DNA from 4 places in the Streptomyces axinellae genome. Region 1 is predicted to be linked to each of the others. Evidence: riboswitches for the same ligand, from Rfam matches in the RefSeq annotation. Region 1 holds a riboswitch; each other region holds the start of a gene.
What was found. Region 1 has a riboswitch for cobalamin ahead of ABD339_RS26080 (cobalamin biosynthesis protein). Riboswitches for the same ligand answer to the same signal wherever they lie in the genome.
Positions count from the first base shown of each region.

Region 2: another riboswitch for cobalamin. It lies ahead of ABD339_RS06145 (ABC transporter substrate-binding protein); the one in region 1 lies ahead of ABD339_RS26080 (cobalamin biosynthesis protein).
Region 3: another riboswitch for cobalamin. It lies ahead of ABD339_RS15740 (hypothetical protein); the one in region 1 lies ahead of ABD339_RS26080 (cobalamin biosynthesis protein).
Region 4: another riboswitch for cobalamin. It lies ahead of ABD339_RS07165 (ribonucleoside-diphosphate reductase subunit alpha); the one in region 1 lies ahead of ABD339_RS26080 (cobalamin biosynthesis protein).

Region 1 is NZ_BAAARJ010000019.1:121,138-128,274, forward strand. It holds gene ABD339_RS26075 (cobyric acid synthase) at 1-897, opposite strand, end outside; gene ABD339_RS26080 (cobalamin biosynthesis protein) at 894-1,961, opposite strand; cobalamin riboswitch at 2,145-2,320, opposite strand; gene ABD339_RS26085 ((Fe-S)-binding protein) at 2,485-2,931, opposite strand; gene ABD339_RS26090 (enolase C-terminal domain-like protein) at 2,867-3,949, opposite strand; gene ABD339_RS26095 (thiamine pyrophosphate-requiring protein) at 4,161-5,966, shown strand; gene ABD339_RS26100 (hypothetical protein) at 6,068-6,283, opposite strand; gene ABD339_RS26105 (inorganic phosphate transporter) at 6,463-7,137, opposite strand, start outside.
Region 2 is NZ_BAAARJ010000003.1:370,875-378,011, forward strand. It holds gene ABD339_RS06140 (terpene synthase family protein) at 1-2,242, opposite strand, end outside; cobalamin riboswitch at 2,573-2,705, shown strand; gene ABD339_RS06145 (ABC transporter substrate-binding protein) at 2,738-3,736, shown strand; gene ABD339_RS06150 (FecCD family ABC transporter permease) at 3,740-4,765, shown strand; gene ABD339_RS06155 (ABC transporter ATP-binding protein) at 4,837-5,598, shown strand; gene ABD339_RS06160 ((2Fe-2S)-binding protein) at 5,640-6,467, shown strand; gene ABD339_RS06165 (DUF5685 family protein) at 6,589-7,137, shown strand, end outside.
Region 3 is NZ_BAAARJ010000009.1:184,846-191,982, reverse strand. It holds gene ABD339_RS15755 (Gfo/Idh/MocA family protein) at 1-571, opposite strand, end outside; gene ABD339_RS15750 (HAD-IIA family hydrolase) at 1,085-1,864, shown strand; gene ABD339_RS15745 (CbtA family protein) at 1,914-2,735, opposite strand; gene ABD339_RS15740 (hypothetical protein) at 2,751-2,999, opposite strand; cobalamin riboswitch at 3,032-3,153, opposite strand; gene ABD339_RS15735 (glycoside hydrolase family 6 protein) at 3,378-4,436, shown strand; gene ABD339_RS15730 (helix-turn-helix domain-containing protein) at 4,457-5,134, shown strand; gene ABD339_RS33820 (transposase) at 5,202-5,411, shown strand; gene ABD339_RS15725 (VOC family protein) at 5,503-5,865, opposite strand; gene glxA (radical copper oxidase GlxA) at 6,037-7,137, opposite strand, start outside.
Region 4 is NZ_BAAARJ010000004.1:151,239-158,375, reverse strand. It holds gene ABD339_RS07185 (carbon starvation CstA family protein) at 1-448, shown strand, start outside; gene ABD339_RS07180 (YbdD/YjiX family protein) at 445-645, shown strand; gene ABD339_RS07175 (DUF3311 domain-containing protein) at 801-1,097, shown strand; gene mctP (monocarboxylate uptake permease MctP) at 1,094-2,827, shown strand; cobalamin riboswitch at 2,948-3,080, shown strand; gene ABD339_RS07165 (ribonucleoside-diphosphate reductase subunit alpha) at 3,199-5,658, shown strand; gene ABD339_RS07160 (ribonucleotide-diphosphate reductase subunit beta) at 5,655-6,677, shown strand; gene def (peptide deformylase) at 6,792-7,137, opposite strand, start outside.

The sequences.
Region 1 (7,137 bases):
CACATCGGCACCGTGCGGCGGCGCGCTCGCCGCCTCGCGCACGGCTGCGCGCAGTGACAGGCGCAGCCCGTCCTCCTCGTCGATGCCCAGCCCGTGCTGGAAGGGCAGGACGCCGAGGGACGGGCGTCCCGTCAGCTTCCGCAGCATCTCCAGGCCGGGCTCCAGCAGCCGCACGTCGCCCCGGAACTTGTTGACGAGGTAGCCGGCCAGCAGCGCCTGGTCCTCCTGCGCCAGCAGCGCCGTCGTCCCGAACAGGGAGGCGAAGACGCCGCCCCGGTCGATGTCGCCGACGACCAGCACGGGCAGCCCGGCCGCGCGGGCGAGGCCCATGTTGACGATGTCGCTGCGCCGCAGGTTGATCTCGGCGGGGCTGCCCGCGCCCTCGCAGATCACCGCGTCGTGCGTCCGGCGCAGCTCCTCCAGGGCCTCGACGACCGGCGCCAGCAGGTCCTCGCGGCGCCCGTACTCGCCGAAGTAGCCCGCCGCCGACATCTCGCCGACGGCCTTGCCCATCAGGACGACCTGGCTGGTGCGGTCGCCGCCGGGCTTGAGCAGGACGGGGTTCATCAGCGCGCTGGGCTCGACCCGGGCCGCCGCCGCCTGCATGGCCTGGGCGCGGCCGATCTCCGCGCCGTCGCGCGTGACAAAGGAGTTGAGGGACATGTTCTGCGCCTTGAACGGGGCGACACGGATGCCCTGGCGTGCCAGCCAGCGGCAGATGCCCGCCGTCACCACGCTCTTCCCGGCGTCCGAGGTCGTCCCGGCGACCAGCAGGCCGCCCCCGGTACGTCCACCCCCGGTACGGCCACCCCTGGTACGTCCGCTTCCGGAACGCGCGTCGCCGGTACGTCCGTCCCCTGGATGTCCGCTCTCGCCGCGTCCGCCCCCGGCGCTCATCGCGCACCCCTCTCGTACCTGTGGTGCCTCTCGTACCTCTCGTGTACGCGGCGCGCCATGGCTCCGGCGAACGCGGTGCTCGCGAGCGCCAGCAGTCCGACCCGGCGGGAGAGGCGCACCGCGCGGTCGATGTCCCCGGCGCGGACGGCGCGCCCGGGGGAGTTGAGCACCGGACGGTGTTCGGTACGGCCGCCGTAGGAGAGCGTCCCGCCCAGCCGCAGCCCCAGCGCCCCGGCGAACGAGGCTTCCACGGGGCCCGCGTTGGGGCTGGGGTGACGGTGCGCGTCGGCCCGCCATGCCCGTACGGCGCCGCGCGGGTCCGGACCGGCGAGCGCGGCCAGGGCGGCGGTCAGCCGCGCGCCGGGTCGCCCGGCCACATCGTCCAGGCGGGCCGCCGCCCAGCCGAATCTGCGGTGCCGCGAGGAGCGGTGGCCGACCATCGCGTCCAGCGTGTTCACCGCGCGGAACCCCGTCAGCCCCGGGACCCCGGCAAGCGCACCCCATACGAGGGCGCCCACCACTGCGTCCGAGGTGTTCTCCGCGACCGACTCGACTACGGCGCGCGCCACCGCCGCCTCGTCCAGCGTCTGCGGATCGCGCCCGCACAGCGCGGGCAACAGCTCGCGGGCCAGCTCCAGATCGCCCGCCTCCAGCGCGGAGCCGACGGCGCGCGCCGCGCGCGCGAGACCGCTCCCGCCGAGCACGGTCCAGGTCGCCAGAGCCGTCACCACGACGGGGGCCGCGCCGCGCGGCCTGGGCGCTGTGTCCCCGGCGCCCTCTGCATACCCGCTGTCCTCGCTGCTCTTGCTGCCCTCGCCGCCCCTGCCGTTCCCGACGCGTCCGGCGGCTGCGGCCAGGACGCCTCCGAGGGCCGTGGCGCCGCCCGCGCACAGCGCGGTGTAGAGCGCGCCCACCGCACGGTTGTCCCGCCACATCAGCCGCTCGGCAGCACCCGCCGCCCGGCCGAAGGCGGCCACCGGATGACCGCGCCGGGGGTCGCCGAACAGCGCGTCGGCCGCGAACCCGAGGGCAGCGCCCCACACCTGGGCATCGGAAGGCCGCATCGTCAGCGTGCCGTGGCGCCTCGGAGGGGACCGGCGGCGACGGCGCGTGGCCCGCCGCGCGAGCGCGCCCGGACAGGGGAGCGCGGCGCCGCACTCGCGGCACGAACGGGAACGGGAGCAGAGACGGGAACGGCGGCTGAGCCACGCATGGTGTGTGTCCTCACTCAGGGTCCGCGCCCTGGCTCGACTCGACCGGCGGCGAGAGTCTCCTGGCTCCCCGGATCCGCGCGGGCCCCGCCTTCCAGCCCCAGCGGGCCGTGGCTTTCTGGGTGCGCTCCCCGGTGACAGTGGCGGGACCGCGCCGGATTCGCACCGGCTTCCTCTCCATGCCGCCGTTTGGCACCGGAAGTCCACCATGCCCGTGTGAACCCGTCAACTCGCCCTTGACCTGCGGGGAGATTGTGTGAGCGGACACACCACGGGTCCCGCGCGCGGCGGCACACGCCACCGCGCGCGTCAGTCCGCCCCCGGCCTGCCACCGCCGCGCGTCAGTCCGCCGCCGCTACGGCGCCGGTGTGCCCGCTCACCTCCGCCGTCGGCGCGCTCCGTACCGCACGGCGGCGTACGCCGCGCCCAGGGCCGCGACGGCGGTCGCCACCCCGGCCGCTCCGGTGACGAGCGCTCGGGCGGACGGGGTGTGCCGGGTGGCCGTGCCGTCTGTGCCGCCCGAGTCGCCGTGCGCCGGGCCGTCCAGCCCCCGGGCGAGGGCCTCGGCCAGGTGGAGGGCCCGGCGGTCCGTATCGCCCTGCTCGATCTGGGTGCGGCAGCTGAAGCCGTCCGCGATGACCAGGGCTTCGTCGGCGGTCTCCCGGACGGCCGGCAGCACACCCTGTTCCGCCACGGTCATGGACAGCTCGTAGTGGTCCTTCTCGAAGCCGAAGTTGCCCGCCATTCCGCAGCAGCCCTCATCCAGCACTTCGGCGTCGATCCCGGCCCGCCGCATCAGTTCCCGGTCGGCGTCCGTCTTCATCACCGCGTGCTGGTGGCAGTGCGTCTGCACGGTGGCGGCCCGCTCCACCGCCGGCGGCTGCCAGTCGGGGGCGCGGTGCAGCAGGAGTTCGGCGAAGGTGTGGAACTGCCCGGCGAGGCGCTTGATGTCCTGGTCGTGGGGGAGCAGTTCGGGCGCGTCGGCGCGGAAGACGGCCGTGCACGAGGGCTCCAGGCCGACGATGGGGGTGCCCGCCTCCAGCCACGGCCGGAGGGCCCGGACGGTGCGGCGCAGCGCGCGCTTGGCGACATCGAGCTGGCCGGTGGAGATCCAGGTGAGCCCGCAGCACACAGCCGAACCACCGCACGTCCCAGTCCCCGGCCAGCCGCCGCGCCCAGTACAGGGCCTCTTTGCGGCCGAGCGCGCCGTTCGCGTCGGCGAACAGCTCCGTGTCGGCGCCGATCGCCTCCCGCACGGCGGTCAGCCGCCGCGGGTCCTCTTCGGGGCGTCGCGAGGTCTTGAGCTTCACCCGCGGGATGCCCTGCTCGACCCAGCCGGCGAGCTGCTCGGCGAGGCGGCCGGTGGGGTAGTTGGTGAACCCGCCGCTGCCGTAGACCGGCACCCGGTCATGGAAGGCGGGCAGGACCCGGAAGAGGGGCAGCTCCAGCAGCCGGGCCTTCAGATCCCACAGGGCCACATCCACGGCGGAGACGGCCATGGCGCCCACCCCCGAGCGGCCCGCGTTGCGCACGGCGGCGGACATCCGGTGCCAGGCGGCGCCGGGCGCGAGGGCGTCGCCGCCTGGCAGGACGGCGGCGAGCTGGGATTCCACGAAGGCGGCGACCGCCACGTCCCCGTAGGTGTAGCCGATGCCGGTGCGGCCCCCGGCGTGCGCCTCGACCACGATCACGGTCGTCGCGTCCCAGCGCAGCGTGCCGTCCTCCTCCCATCCGTCGGGCCCGTCGGTGGGCAGCCGGAAGGCGTGCACGTCCAGCCCCTCGATCGCCACCCCGCCCTTGGCGTCCGGCCCGCTCCGGGACGTCACCGCGTCCTCGCCCATCAGCTCGTCCAAGGCAGTCTCCGCTTGTTCACCGGCAGCCCGGTGGTTCCTCCCGCCTCGGGCCGGACACACCGCGTGCACCGCACATCAGTACCTCTCCAGGGCCGGCCGAAACAGCCTGCGGACGCGACGGCAGCCGCCGGTTTGCGCGGGCGTGTCCCGTGGGACCCGGGGCGAGACCCTCAGTCGATCGTGTGGATGGGGCAGAGCCATGGCACAGCAGGTAGCCGACTACGTTCTCGCACGGCTCCGCGAATGGGGCGTTCATCGCGTCTTCGGCTTTCCCGGTGACGGAATCAACGGCATGCTCGGGGCCTTCGACCGTGCCAAGGGTGATCCGGAGTTCATCCAGACCCGGCACGAGGAGATGGCCGCGTTCATGGCGTGCGGGCACGCCAAGTTCACCGGCGAGGTCGGCTGCTGTACGGCGACCTCGGGGCCGGGCGCCGTCCACCTGCTCAACGGGCTCTACGACGCGAAGCTGGACCATCAGCCGGTGGTGGCCGTGGTCGGCCAGCAGAAGCGGCTGGCGCAGGGCACCCACTACCAGCAGGAGATCGCCCTGGAACAGCTCTTCGCGGACGTGTCCGAGTACTGCCAGATCTGCATGGATCCCGGTCAGGTCCGGCATGTGATCGACCGGGCCTTCAAGACCGCGCTGACCACGCGCGGTGTGGCCACCATCATCCTGCCCGAGGACATCCAGGAAGCCGAGGCGCAGCCCTCACCGCCCAAGACCCACGGCTCGGTCTTCTCCAGCGTGGGCTGGAGCCGGCCGCGGATGCTGCCCGACAAGGAGGAGCTGCGCAAGGCGGCGGACGTCCTCAACGAGGGCGGCAAGGTCGCCATGCTCGTCGGTCAGGGGGCGGCGGGCGCCGAGGCCGAGGTGGTCGAGACGGCCGAACTCCTCGGTGCCGGCGTGGCCAAGGCGCTGCTGGGCCGGCAGGTCGTCTCCGACGACCTGCCCTTCGTCACCGGCCCCATCGGCCTGCTGGGGTCCAAGGCGAGTGACGAGATGATGCAGAACTGCGACACCCTGTTCATGATCGGCACCAGCTTCCCCTACGCCGAATGGCTGCCCGATGAAGGAAGCTGCAAGGGCGTCGAGATCGACATCGACGGCCGCATGATCGGTATCCGCTACCCCATGGACGCCCACCTCGTCGGTGACGCGAAGGAGACCCTGCGGGAACTGCTCCCGCTGCTGCGCCGCAAGGAGGACCGCTCCTGGCGCGAGAAGATCGAGGAGAACGTCCGCACCTGGAACACGGTGATGGAGAAGCGGGCGGGGCAGAGCTTCGACGGCAAGATCAACCCGCAGGCCGTGGCCCACGAGGTCTCGCCCCTCCTGCCGGACGGCGCCATCCTCACCGCCGACTCCGGCTCCGCCACCAACTGGTGGGCCCGCCACATCAAGCTCCGTGACGGCATGCAGGCGTCGCTGTCCGGGACGCTGGCCACGATGGGCCCGGGGGTGCCGTACGCGATCGCGGCGCGCTTCGCCTACCCGGACCGCCCGGTGATCGCCTTCATCGGAGACGGCGCGTTCCAGATGAACGGCATGAACGAGATGATCACCGTCAAACGGTACGCGGAGCGCATGGCCGGCTCCGCACCGCTGATCTTCTGCGTCCTCAACAACCAGGACCTCAACCAGGTGACCTGGGAACAGCGCGCCATGGGCGGCGATCCGAAGTATCCGGGCTCCCAGACCATCCCCGACTTCCCGTACGCGCAGTACGCGGAACTGGCCGGGCTCAAGGGCATCCGGTGCGAGGAGCCGGGCAAGGTCACCGGCGCCTGGCAGGAGGCCCTGGCGAGCGACCGGCCGGTCGTCCTGGAGTTCGTCGTGGACAACGAGATCGCGCCGATTCCCCCGCACATCATGAAGGAGCAGGCGAAGAAGGCCGTCAAGGCCGGGATCCGCGACCCGGAGCGGACCGGCATCGCCACCCGGGGGGTCCGGCAGAAGCTCAGCGAGGTCTACGAGAACCTCCCCGGCCGCAAGCAGGACTGAGCACCCGCCGCTTCGTACGGGGCGGGCAGTACAGCAGTCCGGCCGGGCCGCCAGTGGGGGCGGCCGGGCCGGACTCCTCGTTCCGTGCGGCGACGCGGCGGCTACGCCGCGATGATGTAGATCCCGAAGGCGACCGCCGCCAGGCACAGCGCGTAGCAGGCGTACGCGCCGGTACGGGCCAAGGCGGTGGGGCCGCCTCCCGCGGCGCCACGGGTGGCGTGTCCGACGATGCCGAGCGTGAAGACGCCGACGAGTCCGACGGTGGCGATCAGACTGACTCCGAAGACTTGGCCGAGTGCGGCCCAGTCGATGCTCATGCGGTCTTCCTTCCTGACCGGGGGGTGTCTGTCAGATGAGCGCGGGAGAAGGAGCGGCGTCCGGTGCGTGCGATCGCAAGGCGCCGGAGTGTCCTTGTGGCGGAGCTACTCGGGCGGTTCGGCAACGCCGCGAGGGCGCGTGCCAGGCGCCGCGACGCCGCGGGCATGTGCCAGACCCCCTAGGAGAGGCTCGTCGCGGAGGCGGGGCGGCTGCCGGACCGTGCGGCCTCCGGCTGCGCGCGCTCCTCGGCCCCCGCGGGCGCGCCCACTCCGGCGGGCGGCGGAGGCGGCGCCACCGCCTGCACGGCGGTGGTGACCACCCCGACGGGTTCGGGCTCGGCCACGGGCGGCGCCGAGGCGGTCGCCGGAGTGGCCGCACCGATTCCGCCGACGCCGCCGCTCACGCCGGCCTCGTTGACGTCGCTCACGTCGTTGACGTTGGTGTGATCGACCGGCTCGCGGCGCGAACGGGCCCAGATGGCGCCGCAGATCGCGAGCGTCAGCACGGCGACCACCGCCACGCCCCAGTCGCCCTGGTCGGCCAGGGCGGCGGCGCCCGCCGCGACCAGCGCGGCGGCCGGCAGCGTCAGCGCCCAGCCGACGACCATCCGGCCCGCCGTGGACCACCGCACCACGCCGCCCTTGCGGCCGAGCCCCGAGCCCATGACGGCACCCGAGCACACGTGTGTGGTGGAGAGGGAGAAGCCGATGTGCGAGGAGGCCAGGATGGTGGCCGCCGCGCTGGTCTGCGCGGCGAAGCCCTGCGGCGGCGTGATGTCGGTGATGCCCTTGCCCATGGTCCGGATGATGCGCCAGCCGCCGAGGTAGGTGCCCGCCGCGATGGCCAGGCCCGC
Region 2 (7,137 bases), on a different contig from region 1:
GCCGCCTGGCCGCAGACGTGCCCAGTCCCGCCGGGCCGTCGAACGGCCAGTTCGGCGACGCATGGCGGCGCAGGTCGGCCTCCGTGTAGCGGCGGCAGTCGCGGTGCCACACGAGGATGCCCGACATCCAGTTCTCCAGCTCGCGCACATAGCCGTCGAGGGTGGCGCGCGCCTCGTCGTCCAGCGTGAAGTCGTCGTAGAGGACGGGCAGTTCGTGCGCCGCGACGTGCTGGAACTGGCGCATGCGCGAGGTCATCAGGTCATCCACGATGCGCAGCGCCGTCGGGTAGTCGCAGTCGAAGAAGTTGCGCACGACGAGCAGCCCGTTGTGGATCTCCCCCTCGAACTCGATCTCCTTCTGGTAGGAGAAGACGTCGTTGAGCAGGCAGCAGTAGTCGGCCGCCGCGTTCTCCAGGGACTTCACCGGGCGGCTGCGGTAGACCGCCTCCGGCACGGTGTCCGGGTGGGCGAGGCGGCACAGGCTCATGGTGAGGTCGGAGCCGAAGGTCAGCCGGCGCATCTCGATGTAGTCCACCGGGTCGGGGATACGGTTCTGCGCCTGGTTGTTCAGCTCCCACAGCCAGCTGTCGGCCATGACCTCGACGGCCCTGCGGAACGTGCGGCGTCCGGCCGCGCTCATCGGGCCCCCCGGACCCCCCTGGCACACCGTGCGCGTCCACAGGTCGGACAAGGCGCGCTCCAGCGGCCCTGCGGGCGGCGGCACGGGTTCGTCCTCGACGGGCATGAACGCGGAGAGCCGTTCCGTGCACAGCTTGGCCCCGGCCAGGTCGCGGGTGCGGCCGAAGCGGGCCGGATAGTAGTCATCGCCCCAGGTGCCCCAGGCCAGCCAGGCCGAGGTGAGGTCGAGCTGGTCAGGGGTGGCGCCGGGGTGGATGCCCGCCGCGCACAGCGGCAGGTCGTAGTCGCGGGCCAGCCGCTCGTCCCACACCCGGCCGCCGGGCACGTCGGGCTGCGGGCCCAGCAGGCCCGTCGCGTGCGCCCAGGCCACGACCCGTTCCCTGGCCCCGCCCAGGTGCGGGCTGAGCCGCGCGGTGAACGGCATCTCGAAGTCGGGCAGTCGGGAGGGGCCGGTGCGCTCGTACGGTACGTGGCTGAAGGCGCGGGCGCGCCGCACGTGGGCGCGGGCCCAGCTGGCCGCGAGGCCGGCCGCCGAGGTGCCGAGCCCGGTGGGCCCGAACGACGGTGCGGCGGGCGCCGCTGACGGGCTCCGGTGACCGGCTGCCCGGTTCATGTAGCGGCTGGAGCGCAGGTGCCATTCGTGACCGCCGGACTGCCAGTCCTGGAGCCCTTTGACGTACGCGGCGAGATCGGCGCGGGCCGCCGGTCCCAGGCCCTTCTCCTCGCACAGCGCGGGCACTTCGCTCAGCGCGGTGTGCTCGAACTGCTGGAGCCGGGAGGTGAGCAGGCCGTTGACGGATTCGGCCGCCTCCTGCGTGGTGCAGTCCAGGAACGTCTCCAGGACGAGGACGCCGTTGGACAGTTCGCCCTCCTCCTGGATCTCGCGCTCGTAGGAGAAGAGGTCGTTGCGCAGGTGCACGGCGTCCGAGAAGGAGTCGCGCAGCACGCACAGCGGGCGCGAGGCGGCCACCTCGGCGGGGACCTCGGCGTGCGCGGCGAACTCCACCAGCCCCGCCGACCAGGGGGCGCCGCCGACCTTGCGGCGCATCTCGATGTACTCGACGGGGTTGGGCACCCGGCCGATGTTGATGTTGGACAGCTCCCACAGCGACTCGTTGAGGAGGTTCTCGGTGCTCTCGGCGAAGCGGGCGCGCCAGCCCTCCGACATCGACGGCACGGTCCTGGCCCACAGGTCGGCCAGGCCCGCCTCGACGGGGTTGACCGGCTCGGGCACCGGCGCCGCGCCGTCCCGCGGCACCGACAGCGGCATGAACAGCGGCAGCCGGTCCAGATACGCCTTGGCGCCCTCGCGGTCCTGGCCGCGCTTGAACTCCTCCAGGAAGTGGTCGTCGAAGAAGAAGACCCACACGTACCAGTCGGTGACGAGGCTGAGGTCGGGCCCCGTGGCGTCCGGGTGGGTGTAGGAGCACAGGAGCGCGTAGTCGTGGTCTTCCAGATCCTGGGTGTCCCAGATCCCCGAGCCCTCCAGCATGCCCATCTCGCGGGCCCACTCGCGGGTGTGGGCGCGGGCCTCGTCGAGGTGGCGGTTGAGCCGGGCGGGGTAGGGGACGTAGAAGTCGGGCAGTTCGAAGGGTTGCGGCAACGTGTGGTTCCCCCCACTCAGGCACGGCGGACCGCGGCCTCGGCGGAGTCGGGCGACGGCCTCGGCGCGGCGGATTGCGGCCTCGACCTACCCCGGCGTCTCCCGGGGCCACCCTTTTACACTCGAAGGTGTGACACGTGGGCGGAGCCCGGTCGAACAGACCGGCCTCGAAACGCACTCCCCCTGTCCGCTGTTCCTGGCGAAGCAGGTGGGCGAGCCGGGCTCGTTCCCGCGGCGCCTGATGCCGTCTTCGGACGCCTCTTCGCGGGGGCGGCGGCCCCCGGGCCCGTTCGCCGCGCTCTGCCCGTGTGGAAGACTGCGGCGTACAACAATTCGATCGAGGCGGCAGAGGCCAGGAAGCCGGTGTGAACCCGGCACGGTCCCGCCACTGTGACCGGCCGGCGCCCGCGAACGCGCGGCGCCCGGCCGGGAGTCAGACACTGGGCTGCCGCCTTACCTCGACGCCAGGGGACGAGGATCCTCTGAGGAGGCGCCATGACTCGGCCGATACCGGCCGGGGCCCGCCGCGCTGTGCGCGCGGGCCTCACCTCGCTGCTGCTCTTCCCCCTTGCCGCCTGCGGTGGCGGCGGAGCGAAACCGGCCGCCGCGGGCGGCGGCACCCCCGCCAAGGGCTTTCCGTACACGGTCACCAACTGCGGGGTGAAGACGACCTTCACCGCACCGCCCAAGCGCGCCGTGACGATGAACCAGCACGTCACCGAGATCCTGCTGGCCCTCGGTCTCCAGGACAAGATGGCGGGCACCGCCTACCTCGACGACGCGATCTCGCCGCGCTACGCGAAGGCGTACGGCAAGGTCAAGGTGCTGGCCAAGAAGTACCCGTCCGCCGAGACACTGCTGGCGGCCGGCCCGGACTTCGTCTACGGGGGTTACGCCAGCGCCTTCGACAAGACGGAGGGCCGCGAGCGGGCCGCGCTCAAGGACAGCGGCGTCGCCACCCGGCTGAACCTGGAGAGCTGCACCAAGGACGCGGGGGTGGACACCCTCCACCGCGAGATACGCGAGGTGGGCCGCGTCTTCGGTGTCCCCGCGCGTGCCGAGGCCCTGCTCAAGCGGCAGGACCGGCAGCTCGCCGCGACGGCGAAGCGGCTCGAGGGCGTGCGGAAACCGTCCGTTTTCGTCTACGACAGCGGCGACAGTTCCGCGTTCACGGCGGGCGGCGCGGGGATCGGCAACGACATCGTGAGCCGGGCCGGGGGCCGCAACGTCTTTTCCGGCATCCACAAGACCTTCGCCGATGTGTCCTGGGAGAAAGTCGTCGCGCGCAAGCCGGAGGTCGTGGTGATCTACGACTACGGCGGCACTCCCGTCGCGGCGAAGAAGAAGCGGCTGCTGAACGACCCGGCGCTGGCGGACGTCCCGGCGATCAAGCATCGCCGCTTCGCCGTGCTCCCGCTCTCCTCGGCCGTGCTCGGCCCCCGGGTGCCGGACGCGGTGGACGCGCTGGCCCGGCAGCTCCACCCGGACGCGTAGGCCGTGGGGGGCGGAGGACGCGGGGGCCCGCTGCGGTTCCTCGTGGTGACCGGGGTGCTGGGCGCCCTGCTGGTGCTCGGCGCGGTGGCGGGGCTGGCGCTGGGGTCGGCCCGGATACCGGTCGGCGAGGTGTGGCGCGTGCTGACGGGGCAGGCGCAGGCGGGGCCGTTCACCACGATCGTGCTCGATGTGCGGCTGCCGCGGGTGCTGCTGGCCGCCGTGGTGGGGGCGGGGCTGGCGCTGGTGGGCACCGTGCTCCAGGCGCTGGTGCGCAACCCGCTGGCCGACCCGTTCCTGCTGGGCATCTCCTCGGGCGCCTCCACGGGGGCCGTCGTGGTGGTGGTGCTCGGGGTCGGCGCCGTCTCCATGCCGTTCGGCGCCTTTGTGGGGGCGATGGCCGCGCTGCTCGTCGTCTACGCGATGGCCCGGCGCGGCGGGACGCTGACCACGGGGCGGCTGGTGCTGGCGGGGGTGGCGGTGCAGTACGTGCTCTCCGCGCTGACGAGCCTGCTGCTGGTGACTTCCTCGCAGGCCGAGCATCTGCGGGCGATCCTGTTCTGGACGCTGGGCGGCCTGGGCCAGGCCCGCTGGCACAGCCTGCTGCTGCCTGCGCCGGCGCTGCTGGTGGGGCTCGTGCTGCTGCTGGCGCTGGCCAGGCCGCTGGATCTGCTGCTGGTCGGCGAGGAGGGTGCCACCGTGCTGGGGCTGGATGCCGGGCGGTTCCGCGCCGCGGCGTTCGTGCTGGCCTCGCTGGTGACAGCCGTGCTGGTGACGGCCGCGGGGGCGATCGGCTTCGTCGGGCTGATGGTGCCGCACGCGGCGCGGATGGCGGTCGGCGCGGCGCACCGCGCGCTGTTGCCGGTCTCGGCGCTGGGCGGGGCCGTCTTCCTGGTGCTGGCCGATCTGGCGGCGCGTACGGTCGCGGCGCCCGAGGAGATTCCGGTCGGGGTCCTGACGGCGCTGACGGGCGGCCCGTTCTTCCTGTGGCTGCTGCGGCGCGGACAGCGCGCCGAGGGGGTGCCGGCGTGAGCACACGGGAGGCGCGGGCGGGGGCGGCCCGGTTGCGGGTGGCGGAGGTCTCGTACGCCGTACGCGACCGCATGCTCCTCGACGGCGTGACGCTGGAGGCCGGCCCCGGGGAGACCGTGGGCGTCGTCGGTCCCAACGGCAGTGGCAAGACGACCCTGTTGCGCTGCGTCTACGGCACCCTCTCCCCCGCCGCCGGGCGCATCCTGCTGGACGGCGCGGAGGCGGCGGCGCTCGGCGTCAAGGAGCGGGCGCGGCGGGTGGCGGCGGTGCCGCAGGAGGCGAGCGGCGGCTTCGAACTGACCGTACGGCAGGTGGTGGCCATGGGCAGGTCCCCGCACAAGCGGTTCTGGGAGGCGGATACGGCCCGCGACGCGGAGTACATCGAGGCGGCTCTGGAGCGGACGGGCGGCACGGCGCTGGCCGAGCGGAACTTCGACGGGTTGTCCGGCGGCGAGAAGCAGCGCGCGCTGGTGGCCCGCGCGCTGGTCCAGGCGCCGTCCCTGCTCGTCCTCGACGAGCCGACCAACCACCTCGACGTGCGCTACCAGCTCGAACTCCTGGCCCTCGTGCGCGGCCTGGGCACCACCAACCTGCTGGCGCTGCACGACCTCAACCTCGCCGCGCACTTCTGCGACCGGCTGTATGTGCTCGACTCCGGCCGCGTCGTTCGCAGCGGCACGCCCGAGGAGGTGCTGACGGCGGAGATGCTGGCCGAGGTGTACGGCGTGCGGGCCGAGGTGAGCACCCATCCGACGACCGGGGCACCGACGGTGGTCTACCTGCCCCCGGACCCGGCCTCCGCACCCCGCGAAGGCCGGGTGAGCGCGCGATGAGGGAGCAAGGGGAGACCCAACACCCGCCCAGAGAAAGGGAGTTGGATGACCCTCCCGCACGGGCACTGGACGAGCTGACGGCGCTGACCGCTCTCACCGGGCTCGCCTCGGCGCACGGGGCCCGCTACCACCTCCTGGCGGGCGAGCCGCCACCCTCCGAGGCCGCCGCATGGCTGCCCGCCGACCGGCTGCTCGCGCCCGGCACCCCGGAGCTGGAGCGGCTCCTGGATGCCGAGCACCAGGGCAGCGGCCACCGTACACGGCACGCCGCCGCGCTCACCCTGATCGCCGTCTACGCCGGACGCGTCACGGCCGCCGCCGTACTGAACTGGGCACTGGACGGGCGAGTCTGGGACCTCCGGCCGCACAACGTCCTGGTCAGACCGGGGCAGCACGGTATCGACGGGGTCCGGATGCGCGTGCCGGCGCTGCTGGCCGACCCCGCGGCAGCACCGGGAGCGGCAGCAAAGGCCCGGCGAGCCGCGCTTCCCGCGCTGCACGAGGCGGTGCTGGACTCCCATCTGCTGCCGCTCGCCGAGGCGCTGCACCGCGCCACCCGGGCCGGTCTTCGGCAGTTGCACGGCGGGGTCGCACACGGCTGCGCCACGGCGCTGTGCGCTCCGCCGCGCCTGGACGCGGAGGAACTCGCCGCACGCTGGGCCGAGTTCACGGCGCCACTGCCCGCGCTGGCCCGGCTCGGGGAGCCGGTGGCGGTCGTCGGCGCCACCGGCCGCCGACACCTGCGCTATCTGCGCCGCACCTGTTGCCTCTACTACACCAGCGCGGAGTCCGTACGCTGCGCGAGCTGCTGCCTCACCCCGCGCGCCGAGCGGATCCGCGCCTACGCGGCCCGTCTCGGCGCCACTTGAGACGAGGCCGCCTCGGCGCCACCTGAGACGGCGCCGCCGCTGCCCGTGGACAGCGCCGTGGCGATCGTGGATACGATCGCCGTACTGCACCGGTATCGCACAGACGTACGGGGGATTTCAGGTGTTCGGAATAGTCAGGCCCTGCCGCCATCGCCTCTCCGAGGCGCTCAGAACCGAGTGGATGGCGCACCTGTGCGGGCTGTGCCTCACCTTGCGCGGGGACCACGGGCAGTTCGCGCGGATCGCCACCAACTACGACGGGCTGCTGGTGTCGGTGCTGACCGACGCGCAGACCGGCCGCGCCGACGCCGGCCGGCGCACCGCCGGGCCGTGCCCGCTGCGCGGTATGCGTACCGCCTCGGTGGCGCGGGGCGAGGGCGCGCGGCTGGCGGCCTCCGTCTCCCTCGTGCTGGCCTCGGCCAAGGTCCGCGACCACATCGCCGACGGCAACGGGATGCTGCGCCGCCGCCCGCTCGCCCTCGCCGCGCGCAAGGTCGCGCGCGGCTGGGACCGGGCCGGTGCGCGCTCGGGCGGCACGCTGGGCTTCGATACGGCGGTGCTGGTCGAGGCGGTGGACCGGCAGACCGGTATCGAACTGCTCGCGGGCCCCGGCACCCCGCTGACGGCCGTCACCGAGCCGACGGAGACGGCCACTTCGGCGGCGTTCGCC
Region 3 (7,137 bases), on a different contig from region 1:
AGAGCAGCCCGCCCACCTCCGCCGGGTCGCCCGACTCGCGCCAGCCGCCCTTGGGCCGGGGCCGCCAGCGCTCGAAGCGGGACTCGAAGCGGTGCACCTCGCCCAGCGCGTCCTCGGCCAGGAGCGAGCGCAGGGTCAGGAAGTCGTTGTCCCAGCGCCGGTTCTGGAACGGCGCCAGCAGCAGCCCGCGGTCCTCGGCGAGCGCCGCCAGCTCGCGGGCCTCGGCCGCTGTGGGCGCCAGCGGCTTGTCCACGACCACCGGCAGCCCGGCCTCCAACGCGCGGCGGGTCAGCTCGACATGGGTGCGGTTGGGGGTGGCGACGACGACGAGGTCGAGCCGGTCCGCGTCGTCGAACAGCTCGTCGGCGGTGGCGAGGGTGCGGACCTCCCCGGTGCCGGGGCCGCCCGCGGCGCGCGCCCGCTTCTGGCGTTCGGGGTCGGAGGTGACGACCGTATCCAGTGCCAGCCCCGGCGTCGTGGCGATCAGCGGGGCGTGGAAGACCGATCCGGCCAGGCCGTAGCCGAGCAGGCCGACGCGGAGCGGGGTGACGGAGGTGTCCATGCGGTTCATGGGCCCCACCCTGGCAAAGCCCGCGCCCCGGAGCACACATCCGGCCCGCACGGATGGCGGGCGGCCCCTCCGCGCGGTCGGCCTCTCCGCGGGCCATGCGGGTCCTGAGCGGACCGGACGGCTGTCCGCGTGACCGGTGCGGTTGGCCGTCCCGTACGGGCGGGCGGGCCGGCGGCCTGTACCACCATCCGATGGGCCGTCACGTGCGTCCCGTCCGTCCTGTGCGTCCCGTGCGGGGCGGTGGGCCGGTCCGTTCGAGCGGCGCGCCCTGCCGGGTCCGGGCCCCGGCCTCCGCTCCGGCCCCCGTCCGGTCCGGGCGGGGCCCCGGGTCTCCGTCCCCTCCTGCCGGACTCCCGGCCCGCCGACGGCCGGACGGCGCGGCTCCCGGTGCCTTACGGCGTGCGTCCGGGCTGACCCCGCCCTCCCCTGCGGTTACGCTGAACGCGGCGGCCGGTCGTACACCGAGGTACCCCCCGCCGGCCGGACCACCACGAACCTGGCAGGAGCCCGCCCGTGGCAGAGCGCAAGCCCATCGAGTCCTGGCTCACCGACATGGACGGTGTGCTGATGCACGAGGGGATCCCCGTCCCCGGAGCCGACTCCTTCATCAAGCGCCTCAAGGAATCCGGACGCCCGTTCCTGGTGCTCACGAACAATTCGATGTACACCCCCAGGGACCTGCACGCCCGCCTGGCCCGCATCGGGCTGGACGTGCCCACGGAGAACATCTGGACCTCGGCGCTGGCCACGGCGCAGTTCCTGGACGACCAGCGCCCCGGCGGCACCGCCTACGTCATAGGAGAGGCCGGGCTGACGACCGCGCTGCACGACATCGGCTACGTCCTCTCGGACGCCGACCCCGACTACGTCGTCCTCGGTGAGACCCGCACCTACAGCTTCGAGGCGCTGACCAGGGCCATCCGCCTCATCAACGACGGCGCCCGGTTCATCGCCACCAACCCCGACGAGACCGGCCCCTCCGCCGAGGGCGCACTGCCCGCCACCGGCTCCGTCGCGGCGCTCATCACCAAGGCCACCGGCCAGCACCCCTATTTCGTGGGCAAGCCCAACCCGCTGATGATGCGCGCCGGCCTCAACGCGATCGGCGCGCACTCGGAGACCAGCGCCATGATCGGCGACCGGATGGACACCGACGTCCGCGCGGGCATGGAGGCGGGTCTGGAGACCTTCCTCGTCCTCACCGGCCTGACCAGGCCCGACGAGATCGAGCGGTACCCGTACCGGGCCTCCAGCGTCGTCGACTCCATCGCCGACCTGGTCGACAAGGTCTGAGCCGTACCGGATCCGGGGCCCGCCCGGCCGATGCCGGGCGGGCCCCCGGTCACAGGTCTGCCGTGGCCCTGGATCCGGCGCCCGTGCCCCTGCCCGGACGGATGCTGCCCGCCAGTCGGGTACTGAGCAGCGCGAAGAGCGCGCCCAGCGCCGCCCACAGGACCGCGTGCGCCGCGAGGGAGAGCACCCGGAAGTCCCACAGCAAGGTGGCGGAGACCGGTACCGCGTCGGGGTTGTCCGGGAGCAGGAAGAGCGCGGCGAGGGTGGCCACCACGGCGGCTGCCGCCGCCGACTGCCGCGCGGGCAGACCGTGTCCGGCGCGGCCGAGCCGCAGATGGAGCTGGCGTGCGAGCACCAGCCCCAGCACGCCGATCACCAGCGCGGCCACCCACAGCCCCTGCCGTTCGGTGACGGTGCCGCTGTCCCCGACGCCCGGCGGGTTGGCCGGGTAGCGCAGTCCGGGTAGCAGCGAGAGCGCGAGGAAACCGGCCCCGGCCAGCCCGAGGCCGCGCTGCCAGGCACGGCCGTCGTCCATGGGGGCGGTGCGGTGGACCAGCACGTAGGCGAGGGTGAAGAAGACACCGATGGCCAGGCCCACCACCACCGCGGTCACCACGAGACCGAAGTGCTGGGTGCCCCGGGTGAAGACCTCCTCGGCCTCGGCGGCGTGGGAGTGTCCCGCGTGTCCAGTGGGCCCCGCGTGCGCGGCGGCCGAGCGCTTCTCCTCCAGCCGGATCGCCCGGTCCATCAAGGGCTCGGCCAGCAGCAGCGAGAAGAGCCCGGAGGCCAGCCCGGCGAGCCCGCCGGCGCCCAGCCCTCGGCCGAGCAGGGGCAGCAGCGGGTAGGGAGTTGTCTCAGCGGAGACGGACATGTGTGCGCGCCCCGATCAGTGGCAGGGGGCGCCGAAGAGGTGGCGTCCGTCGTGCGAGAACTCGTGCAGGTAGTTGCCGGTGGCCGAGACGAGGTTGCCGTTGTCGACGAAGACGGCGTAGAGCGCGATCAGTGCCACGATCGCCGCCGCCGCGACGATCAGCCAGTCTCGCGTCCTGACCGTCGCGGAGTGGACGGCCGCCGGGTCGGCGGTGCCCGCTCCCGAGGCCGCCGTGGGTGTGCTGTGCGCGATGTGCGGGGACATTCGCCTGCCTCCTCCTGGGGTTTCCACGCCCCGTTGGCGGAGAAGCGACGGGTCAGTTCCTGACTCCCGTACGCGGCGCACGCGTACGGACACAGTGGCGGGACCGTCCCGGATTCGCACCGGCTTCCTGCGCACCGTCGCCTCGGTATGGAAATGTACTGCTCGGAGCGTTGCAGCCTGACATGTGCACTGTCAACAAGGCATCCGGCGCGCAGCGTTGTCCCACAGCCGCGCCCCGGCGCCCCCGCAGAGGCGGGACCAGCGCCCGTAACAGCTCTTCGACAGCTTCCGTGCCGTGAAAAACCGTGTGACACGATAGAGCGACGATTTGTCCATGGGGGCCGGGACGTTCCCGGGAGTTCGGCCAAAGGGGAGTGGATGTACGGCAGTTACGACCGTCGGCTGCCGCGCGCGGCCCGCGCCCGGCGCATCGCGTCCGTCGCGGCGGTGGGGGCGACGCTGCTGCTCGCCGGGTGTTCCTCGTCCTCGGACGACAACTCCGGCGGCGGTTCCGGAGGCGGCTCCGCCATCGGGCAGCGCCCCAAGTCAGAGTCCCCGTACTGGGTCAACCCCTCGGGAAGCGCCGCCAAGCAGGTCAGCGCGTACGAACGGGACGGCAGGAGCGGCGACGCCAAGCTCATAAAGAAGATCGCGAGCCGGCCGGTCGCCGACTGGATCACCCGCCCCGAGCCCCGCGCCGAGGTCGAACGGCTGACCAAGTCGGCCGACAAGGCCGACCGCAGCGCGCTGCTCGTCCTCTACAACCTTCCGCACCGCGACTGCGGCCAGTACAGCCAAGGCGGCGCCAAGAGCGCCGACACGTACCGCGCGTGGCTCGACAACATCGTGAAGGGCATCGGCGACCGCTCCGCCACGGTGGTGGTCGAACCGGACGCCATCCCGCACCTGCTGGCCGAGGGCTGCACCCCGCAGGAGTTCCACGAGGAGCGCTACCAGCTGCTGAACGAGGCCGTCAGCAAGCTCAAGCAGCTCCCGGGAACCAAGGTCTACCTCGACGGGGGCAACCCCGACTGGGTACGCGACCCCGGCGGCCTGGTCGAGCCCCTGAACCGCGCGGGCATCGCCAAGGCCGACGGCTTCGCGCTGAACGTCTCCAACTACCAGACCACAGCCTCCAACCGCGCCTACGGCAACAAGGTCTCCCCGATGGTCGGCAACAAGCCGTTCGTCATCGACACCAGCCGCAACGGCAACGGCCCCGTCGAGGGCACCGGCGACGAACAGACCTGGTGCAACCCCCCGGGCCGCGCCCTGGGCGAGACCCCCACCACGAAGACGGGCGACAAGCGGGTGGACGCCTACCTGTGGATCAAGCGGCCCGGCGAGTCGGACGGCGAATGCAAGGGCGGCCCGAAGGCGGGCCAGTGGTGGCCCAAGTACGCGCTGGGGCTGGCCCGCAACGCGGAGCGCTACTGATCTTTTCGTAAGTTAGGTGGGTGTGGTGGCCTCGTGGGTGGGAGGCTGTCGGGGTGGCTTATCGACCGTCGCCCTCTGCGGCGGGTTCTTCTCTTCCTCCTTTGTCCCGGCCGCAGTTGGCGGAGGCACGTCGTGTTCGGGCGGTCGAGTTGTTCGAGCAGGGTGTCTCGAATGCGGAGATCGCGCGGGCGGTGGGGGTGTGTGCCGAGAGCGTGCGGCGGTGGCGCCGGGTGTGGGAGACAGGCGGTGTGTCGGCCCTGCGCCGGCGTGCGGCCACCGGTCGTCCGCCCAAGCTGGACGACGCCCAGGTCGAGGCTGTTCGGGCCGCGTTGATACGAGGAGCCCAAGCTCATGGTTTCGAGGCCGGCCTGTGGACCCTGGAGCGAGTCGGAGAGGTCGTCACCCGGGTGACGGGGATGGTGCTGTCGCGGGCGTCGGTGTGGCGGGCCCGGACCGCCGAACAGGACTGGCTCACCCTGGAGCGATTACCCGCCTACGCTCCCGAACTGAATCCGGTGGAGCTGTTGTGGTCCTCTCTCAAGAAGCGTGAACTCGCCAACCTCGCCGATGTCACCGACGCCACCGAGCAAGGCATCCACCGCATCAACGCCAACCCCCGACTGCCATGGTCATTCCTCGCCCACACCGGCCTGACCATCCACCCACCACATCCACCGAACTTACGAAAAGATCAGTAGTGCGTTTGGTTTGGGTCATCTGGACGGTGGTCCGGGTATGCCGTTGGCGGACGCGCAGTGAGCGCGGATCGGGCCGCTACTCCCAGACCGGACGCCGAGGCGAGGCGGCCGGTGGCGGGACCACCGGCAGGTGATCGACGCGATCGCCTTCAAGGTCCAGACCGGATCACGGTGGGTTCACTTGCCCGAGAGATGCGGCAACTGGCGAGGCGTCTACAACCGATTACGGATGTGGGCCCTCGACGGCGCACCTGGAAGCGGGTGTTCACCGCACTGATGGCGCAAGCCGGCGCGGACGAGGACCTGAACTGGGCGGTCTTCACGTCGCTGGCATCTTTTTCCGGTCTGCCCGATGAGCACCTTCATCCTCAGACGTGACTGTGCACATTGATGACACTCCCGTCGGGTGCTTGGACAAAGAAGCGCCGGATCCCCCAGGGCTCCGTGGTCAAGGGATAGACCACCTGGTATCCACGGCGCTCGGCTGCGGTGTACGCGGCATCAACATCTTCGACTTCGACGGCCAGTCTCGATTGGGACGTATGAGGGTCCCATGGGTCTGCGGCAGGGGATACGACGGTCATCTGCGCCGTCGGATTATCCGGCGAGGCCAACATCAAGAAGCCGGGCTCGTCCATGCGCACGTCCATACCCAGGAAATCGCTGTAGAAGCTCCGGCTCTCCTCGATGTCTTGGGCCGCGACATTGGGCATGATTCGGCGAATTGTCATGCGCGCACTGTAGCTGAGGGCCGCTCCGACGATTTGATCCAAACGACAGGCCCTGCCCTGGCTGAGGGGGTCGGTGGCCTGGGCAGTATGCCCAGGGACCGTAGCGCGGCCTCCAAAGCCAGGGGTGGACTGATTCAGGCTGCCCCCCGGGGCACCGCGCCTGGCCAGGGATCAGTTGTCCGGGTTCACCTTCGGGTCGCCCGCTGTCACCGTCGTGTGCTGGGCTGTCGGGTCCACGTTGACCTTGAGCCACTTGGCCTTGGACGGGATGCCGTTCTTGTCGATGCCGTAGACCATCCACCAGCCGGGGGTCACCAGCGAGGGGTCGTCGGGGATGGTGGTGCGCAGGGTGCCGTCGGCGGACTTGCTCATCTTCAGGGCGACGGAGGACTGTTCGACGTTGGTCACGTGGGTGAAGGACCCGGGGCGTACCAGCCGCAGTTTCTTCAGTTTCGCCGCGTCCGTGCTCTTGAAGGACACGCTGTCGCCCAGCGACAGTGTCTTGCGGCTCTTGCCGACGTCCTGGAGGTCGGGCTGCTTTTTGCCCTTGTTGAGGTAGGGCGGGGTGTAGATCTCGATGCGCTGGTCGAACTGGCCGGGCTTGGTGTTGGCCTTGTCGGAGTAGAGCGAGTCCGAGCCGAAGGTCATCACGCGGCCGTCGGGCAGCAGCAGGCCGCCGGAGTGGTAGTTGCGGCCGACCAGGGGGGCCGCGGCCTCGGCGAAGGTGTTCTTCTTGGGGTCGTAGATCCCGGCCTTGAGTACGTTGCTGTCGCTCTTGCCCCGGTACTGGCCCGAGCCGTTGGTCGTCAGCACGGTGTCGTTCGGCAGGATGACGGAGCTGGGGTAGCGGACCTTGTCGTAGAGCCTGGGGCCGTCCTGGAAGCTCGGGTTGCTGGTACTCAGGTCAACGATGCGGGTCTTGTCGGTGGTCTTGTCGGACTCGCCGACCCCGCCGCCGCCCTCGACCATGTACTTGCGCGACTGCGTGGGCGGCAGCGGCACGGACATGGAGGTCTCCAGGGTGTCCGGGTCGCTCATGCCGGGGATCTTGGTGAACCGGTTGGTCTCCAGGTCCCAGACGCCGGGGATACGCCCCCTGTTGTCGGGGCCGTAGCCGGCGGTGGTGCCGCTGAAGAAGATCCGGTTCTGGCCGATCAGATGCAGTCCCGGATAGGTCGGGAAGAAGCGCGTCTTGGGCAGGTAGTGCCACTTCTTGGTGTCCGGGTTGTAGATCTCGTTCTTGCCCGGCACGACCTGGCCGATGTCGTCGAG
Region 4 (7,137 bases), on a different contig from region 1:
GCGGCTCAAATGGGCCTGGGTGACGGGCATCCCGCTGGTGTGGGACGCGGTGGTCACGCTGACGGCGAGCTGGCAGAAGGTCTTCTCCAGCGACGCGAAGGTGGGCTTCTTCCAGCAGCGCTCCAACTACCAGGACGCCATCGACCAGGGCAAGATCCTCCCGCCCGCCAAGACCATGGACGACATGCACACCGTCGTCACCAACTCCACGGTGGACGGCGTGCTCTCCGCCCTGTTCGCCGTGCTGGTGATCGTCGTCCTGGCGGACGCGGCCCGCACCTGCGTGCGCGCGATCCGCGACCCCGGGGGCGCGAAGCTGACGGAGGCGCCGTACGTGGAGTCGAAGCTGGTCGCCCCCGCGGGCCTGGTGGCCACCAAGGAGGAGAAGGCCGAGCAGACCGCCGCAGCGGCGGCGGGCGCCGGGGGCGCGGAAGGGGCCGGGCGGTGAACGGGCTGCTGCGGGCCGGGCGTTGGGTGCGCTGGTATGTGCGCGAACTGACGGACGAGAGCGCCTACGACCGCTACGTCGCCCACCTGCGCCGGCACCAGGGACCGGATGCCGCCGTGCCCAGCAGGAGGGAGTTCGAGCGGCGCCGCACGGACGCGCGGGAGGCCGACCCCAGGGAGGGTTTCCGCTGCTGCTGAGGGGGCCTGTGGGGCGCTTGGGCGCTTGAGGGCGGACGCCACGGCGCGACACTCTGAGAACTGTCCGGTATACGGACAACCGGTGACGGAGAGCGAAGCCCTCGCTTAGGTTTCATGCACATTACAGGAACCCTGAGCGAGGGACGGAGCCCACCATGTCCGCACCACCCCCAACGACGGGTAGAAAACGGCCCGTTGTGACCCCCGCGCGCACCGTGGCGGGGCTCTGCCTTCTCGCGCCGTTTCTCGGCATTCTCTGGGTGGACTCCTACGCCCGCGTCGAGCCGACCCTGATAGGAATCCCCTTTTTCTACTGGTACCAGATGCTCTGGGTCCTGATCTCGGCCCTGCTGACCCTGGTCGCCTATCGGATCGTCCGCCACGAGCAGGCCGCCACCGCACGCCTCCGGACGGAATCCCCGCGCACGGCCGAGAGCGGTGAGGAGCGGTGAACGGCGGCATCAACGGCGTCGCACTCGCCGTCTTCATCTTCTTCTTCCTGGCCGTCACGGTCATGGGATTCCTCGCCGCACGCTGGCGCAAGGCCGAGAACGAGCACAGCCTCGACGAATGGGGCCTGGGCGGCAGGAGTTTCGGCACCTGGATCACCTGGTTCCTGCTGGGCGGCGACCTGTACACGGCCTACACCTTCGTCGCCGTACCGGCCGCCATCTACGCGGCGGGCGCCTCGGGATTCTTCGCCGTTCCCTACACGATTCTCGTCTACCCGCTCATTTTCACCTTCCTGCCCCGCCTGTGGTCGGTCTCGCACCGCCACGGATACGTCACCACCTCCGACTTCGTACGCGGCAGGTTCGGCTCCAAGGGCCTCTCGCTCGCGGTCGCGCTCACCGGAATCCTGGCGACCATGCCCTACATCGCGCTCCAGCTGGTGGGAATCCAAGCGGTGCTGGACGTCATGGGCATCGGCGGCTCGGAATCCACGCACTGGTTCGTCAAGGACCTGCCGCTGCTCATCGCCTTCGGGGTACTGGCCGCCTACACCTACTCCTCGGGACTGCGCGCGCCCGCGCTGATCGCATTCGTCAAGGACGGGCTGATCTACCTCGTCATCGCGGTCGCCATCATCTACATCCCGATCAAACTCGGCGGCTTCCACGAGATCTTCGACAAGGCGGGCGAAGCACTCGGGCAGCAGAATCCCGCGACCGGAAAACCACGCGGCGAACTGGCCAGCGGCGCGAACGCGCAGTGGGCCTACGCCACCCTCGCGTTCGGCTCCGCGCTCGCGCTCTTCATGTATCCGCACTCGATCACGGCCACGCTCTCCAGCAAGAACCGCAATGTGATCCGCCGCAACACCACCATTCTGCCGCTGTATTCGCTGATGCTGGGCTTCCTCGCGCTGCTCGGATTCATGGCGATCGCCGCCGGAATCAAGGTGGACAACGGCCAGCTCGCCATTCCCCAGCTTTTCGAGACGATGTTCCCCGACTGGTTCACCGGGGTCGCCTTCGCCGCCATCGGCATCGGCGCGCTGGTGCCCGCCGCGATCATGTCGATCGCCGCGGCGAACCTGTTCACGCGCAACATCTACAAGGACTTCATCCGGCCGGACGCCACGCCCGCGCAGGAGACGAAGGTCTCCAAGCTGGTGTCGCTGCTGGTGAAGGTCGGCGCGCTCGTCTTCGTCCTCGGCATGGACAAGACCGTCGCCATCAACTTCCAACTCCTGGGCGGTATCTGGATCCTCCAGACCTTCCCGGCGCTGGTCGGCGGCCTGTTCACCCGCTGGTTCCACCGGTGGGCGCTGCTGGCCGGCTGGGCGGTGGGCATGGTCTACGGCACCGTCGCCGCGTACGGCGTCGCCAGCCCGACCCAGCGGCACTTCGGCGGCAGCAGCGCGACGATTCCCGGCCTCAAGGAGACCGGCTACATCGGGGTGACGGCGTTCGTGCTGAACGTCCTGGTCACCGTCGTGCTGACGGTGGTGCTGCGGGCGTTCGGGGCGCCGGACGGTGTGGATGAGACCCGGCCCGAGGACTACACGGCGGACGCGCCCGACCAGCGCCCCGCAGGCCCGGTCGGCCCGCAGGCCCTGTCGGCGACCGGAGCCGCCCCGTCCGGCCCGCTGTCCGCGTCCGCGGCCCCCGCCGGTACCTCGCCCGCCACCCGCGAGACCCCCTCGGCCGGTGCCGCGTCGGCCACCGGCGCGGACTGACCGTCCACCGGCGCGTACCTCTCCGGGCGGCCACCGTGTGCTGCGGCGCACGGTGGCCGCTTCGGTGAATACCGGCCGCGACACACAATATGTGGGGCCACTGGCGCATCCGGACACTAGATGTATGCTCTTCCCGACCGCCAGCAATGCAGGGGAACCCGGTGCGATTCCGGGACTGTCCCGCAACGGTGTGCGGGCGCCCATGCCGTGTGCGCCCGCGAGTCCGAGCACCTGCGGCGGCTTCGAGGAACGCCCGGGTCCCGTGGGTTGGACCGGCGGTCCGTCGCGTCATGCCCTGACGCGCCGTGCCCTGCCTTGCCCGCCCCGCGACCGCCCGAGCGGCAGCGAGCAGCAGCGAGGGAGAGCACCGAGTGACCATCGCACCAGCCGAAGCGGCCCCCGGCCGGCGGGACGTCGAACAGGAGAGCGCCCTCTCCGGCCCGGAACAGCCAGGCACAGCCGCACCGTCCGGCACCGGGCAGCCGACCGGCGCGGACGACCCCGCCGCCGAAGCCCTGCGGCGCACGCTCGCCGCCCTCACCGCCGACCTCCCGGCCGCCGCCCCCGCACCCGTCGAGGCCGCCGCGCTGCGCGGCCGGGCACCGAACGCGTCCGCCGCCCAACTGCACGCCCTCGCCATCGACTCGGCCGCCGGGCTCATCAGCGAGGAACCCGCCTACTCCCGGCTGGCCGCCCGGCTGCTGACCCTCGCGATCCGCGACGAGGCGGCCTCCCAGGGCGTCACCTCATTCTCCGGATCCGTGGCGCTGGGGCACGCCGAGGGCCTCATCGCGGACGGCACGGCCGAGTTCGTCGCCGCGCACGCCGGCCGGCTGGACGCGCTGGCCGGGCAGGCGGTCGAGGACGGCGCCGACGACCGGTTCGGCTACTTCGGGCTGCGTACGGTCCACTCGCGCTATCTGCTGCGCCACCCCACCACCCGCCAGGCGATCGAGACCCCGCAGCACTTCCTCCTGCGGGTGGCCTGCGGACTGGCCGCCGACGGCTCCGAGCGGGCGCTGGCGGAGGTCGCCGAGCTGTACGCGCTCACCAGTTCGCTGGCGTATCTCCCCTCCTCGCCCACCCTGTTCAACTCCGGCACCCGCCACCCGCAGATGTCCTCCTGCTACCTGCTGGACTCCCCCAAGGACGAGCTGGACTCGATCTACGAGCGCTACCACCAGGTCGCCCGGCTGTCCAAGCACGCGGGCGGCATCGGCCTGTCCTACTCCCGCATCCGGGCACGCGGCTCGCTCATCCGGGGCACGAACGGGCACTCGGGCGGCATCGTCCCGTTCCTGCGCACCCTCGACTCCTCGGTCGCCGCCGTCAATCAGGGCGGCCGGCGCAAGGGGGCGGCCTGCGTCTACCTGGAGACCTGGCACGCCGACATCGAGGAGTTCCTGGAACTGCGCGACAACACCGGCGAGGACGCGCGCCGCACCCACAACCTCAATCTCGCGCACTGGATTCCGGATGAGTTCATGCGCCGGGTGGCGGCCGACCAGGAGTGGTCGCTGCTGTCCCCCTCGGACGCGCCCGAACTGGTGGACCTGTGGGGCGAGGAGTTCGACGCCGCCTACCGCAGGGCCGAAGCCGAGGGCCGCTACCTCAAGCGGGTGCCCGCGCGGCAGCTCTACGGCGCGATGATGCGCACCCTGGCGCAGACCGGCAACGGCTGGATGACGTTCAAGGACACCTCCAACCGCACCGCCAACCAGACCGCCGAGCCCGGACACACCGTGCACTCCTCCAACCTGTGCACGGAGATCCTGGAGGTCACCGACGACGCGGAGACGGCCGTGTGCAACCTCGGCTCCGTCAACCTGGCGGCCCACCTGGACGAGGCGGGCGTGATGGACTGGGAGCGGCTGGATGCCACCGTGCGCACGGCGGTGACCTTCCTGGACCGGGTCGTGGACATCAACTTCTACCCGACCACGCAGGCCGGAGGCTCCAACTCCCGCTGGCGGCCGGTGGGTCTGGGCATGATGGGACTCCAGGACGTCTTCTTCCGGCTCGGGCTGCCGTTCGACTCGGCGGAGGCACGGGAGCTGTCCACCCGGATCGCCGAGCGCGTCATGCTCGCCGCCTACGAGACCTCGGCCGACCTGGCCGAGCGGCACGGGCCCCACCCCGCCTGGGCGCACACCCGTACGGCCCGCGGCGTGCTGCATCCGGACCACTATCCGGACGCCGAACCGCACTGGAGCGACCGCTGGGCGGTCCTGCGTGCCCGTATCGCGGCCACCGGCATGCGCAACTCGCTGCTGCTGGCCATCGCGCCGACCGCGACCATCGCATCCATCGCGGGCGTCTACGAGTGCATCGAGCCGCAGGTCTCCAACCTCTTCAAACGCGAGACCCTCAGCGGCGAGTTCCTCCAGGTGAACACCTACCTGGTCGAGGAGCTGAAGCGGCTGGGGCTGTGGGACGGCCGGGCCAGGGAGGCGCTGCGCGAGGCCAACGGCTCGGTGCAGGGTCTGGAATGGGTGCCCGAGCAGGTGCGCGAGCTGTATCGCACCGCTTGGGAGCTGCCCCAGCGCGCCCTGATCGACATGGCGGCGGCCCGCACCCCGTACCTGGACCAGAGCCAGTCGCTGAACCTGTTCCTGGCCTCGCCCACCATCGGCAAGCTCTCCTCGATGTACGCGTATGCCTGGAAGAGCGGCATCAAGACCACGTACTACCTGCGCTCGCGCCCCGCGACCCGCATCGCGCAGGCCGCCACGTCCCATCCGGACGCTCCCGCCAAACCCCTTCCGGAACCCGCCGGGGACGCCGTGGCCTGCTCCCTGGAAAACCCCGAGTCCTGCGAGGCATGCCAATGACGAACGACACCCCGAGTGCCAAGAACCTGCTCGACCCGGGCTTCGAGCTGACCCTGCGCCCCATGCGCTATCCGCACTTCTACGAGCGCTACCGGGACGCCATCAAGAACACCTGGACGGTCGAGGAGGTGGACCTCCACTCGGACGTCGCGGACCTCGCCAAGCTCACCCCCGGCGAACAGCACATGATCAGCCGCCTAGTGGCCTTCTTCGCTACCGGGGACTCCATCGTCGCGAACAACCTGGTGCTGTCGCTCTACAAGCACATCAACTCCCCCGAGGCGCGGCTGTATCTCTCCCGCCAGCTCTTCGAGGAGGCCGTGCACGTCCAGTTCTATCTGACGCTGCTGGACACCTACCTCCCCGACCACGACGAGCGGGCCGAGGCGTTCGCCGCGGTGGAGAACATCCCCTCCATCCGGGAGAAGGCACAGTTCTGCTTCCGCTGGATGGACTCGGTGGAAGAGACCGGCCAGTTGGACAGCGCGGCCGACCGGCGCAGCTTCCTGCTGAACCTGATCTGCTTCGCCGCCTGCATCGAGGGGCTGTTCTTCTACGGCGCGTTCGCCTACGTCTACTGGTTCCGCTCGCGCGGCCTGCTGCACGGCCTCGCCACGGGCACCAACTGGGTCTTCCGGGACGAGTCGATGCACATGTCCTTCGCGTTCGACGTGGTGGACACCGTGCGCGAGGAGGAGCCGGGCCTGTTCGACGACACGTTGGAGAAGCAGGTCACCGCGATGCTGGAGGAGGCCGTCGAGGCCGAGTTGCAGTTCGCGCGGGACCTGTGCGGCGCGGGCCTGCCGGGCATGAACACCGAGTCCATGCGCGAGTACCTCCAGGCCGTCGCCGACCAGCGGCTGCTGCGGCTGGGCTTCCCCGCGCGCTACGGCTCCAGCAACCCGTTCTCCTTCATGGAGTTGCAGAACGTGCAGGAGCTGACGAACTTCTTCGAGCGCCGGGCCTCGGCCTACCAGGTGGCGGTGGAGGGCTCGGTGTCGTTCGACGACGACTTCTGAGCCGCCCGCCGCTCAAGACCCCGGACGGGGGCCAGGTGGCCCAGGCCCCCGTCCGGTCCACACCGCCTGTGGCCGATCGCCCGCGTACACCGGTCGCCCGCGTACGGCCGGCCGTTACGGCTGGTCGTTCGGGACCGTCTCGTAGCGCGGCGTGTTCTCGGCCATCTGCTGGAAGACGTCCTTGCGCTCCCGCTTGGAGAGCCGGTCGGTGTAGAGGTACCCGTACAGGTGGTCGGTCTCGTGCTGGAGGCAGCGCGCGAAGTATCCGGTGCCCTGGACGACGATCGGCTTGCCCTGCGCGTCCTGCCCGCGCACCACGGCGTAGTCGGGGCGGGCCAGGGGGTGGTAGGCGCCCGGCACCGACAGGCAGCCCTCGCTGCCGTCGTCCAGCACCCGCTCCTCGGCGGGGAGTTGGTCGAGCACGGGGTTGCAGACGACACCGACGTGCCGTACGCCCTCG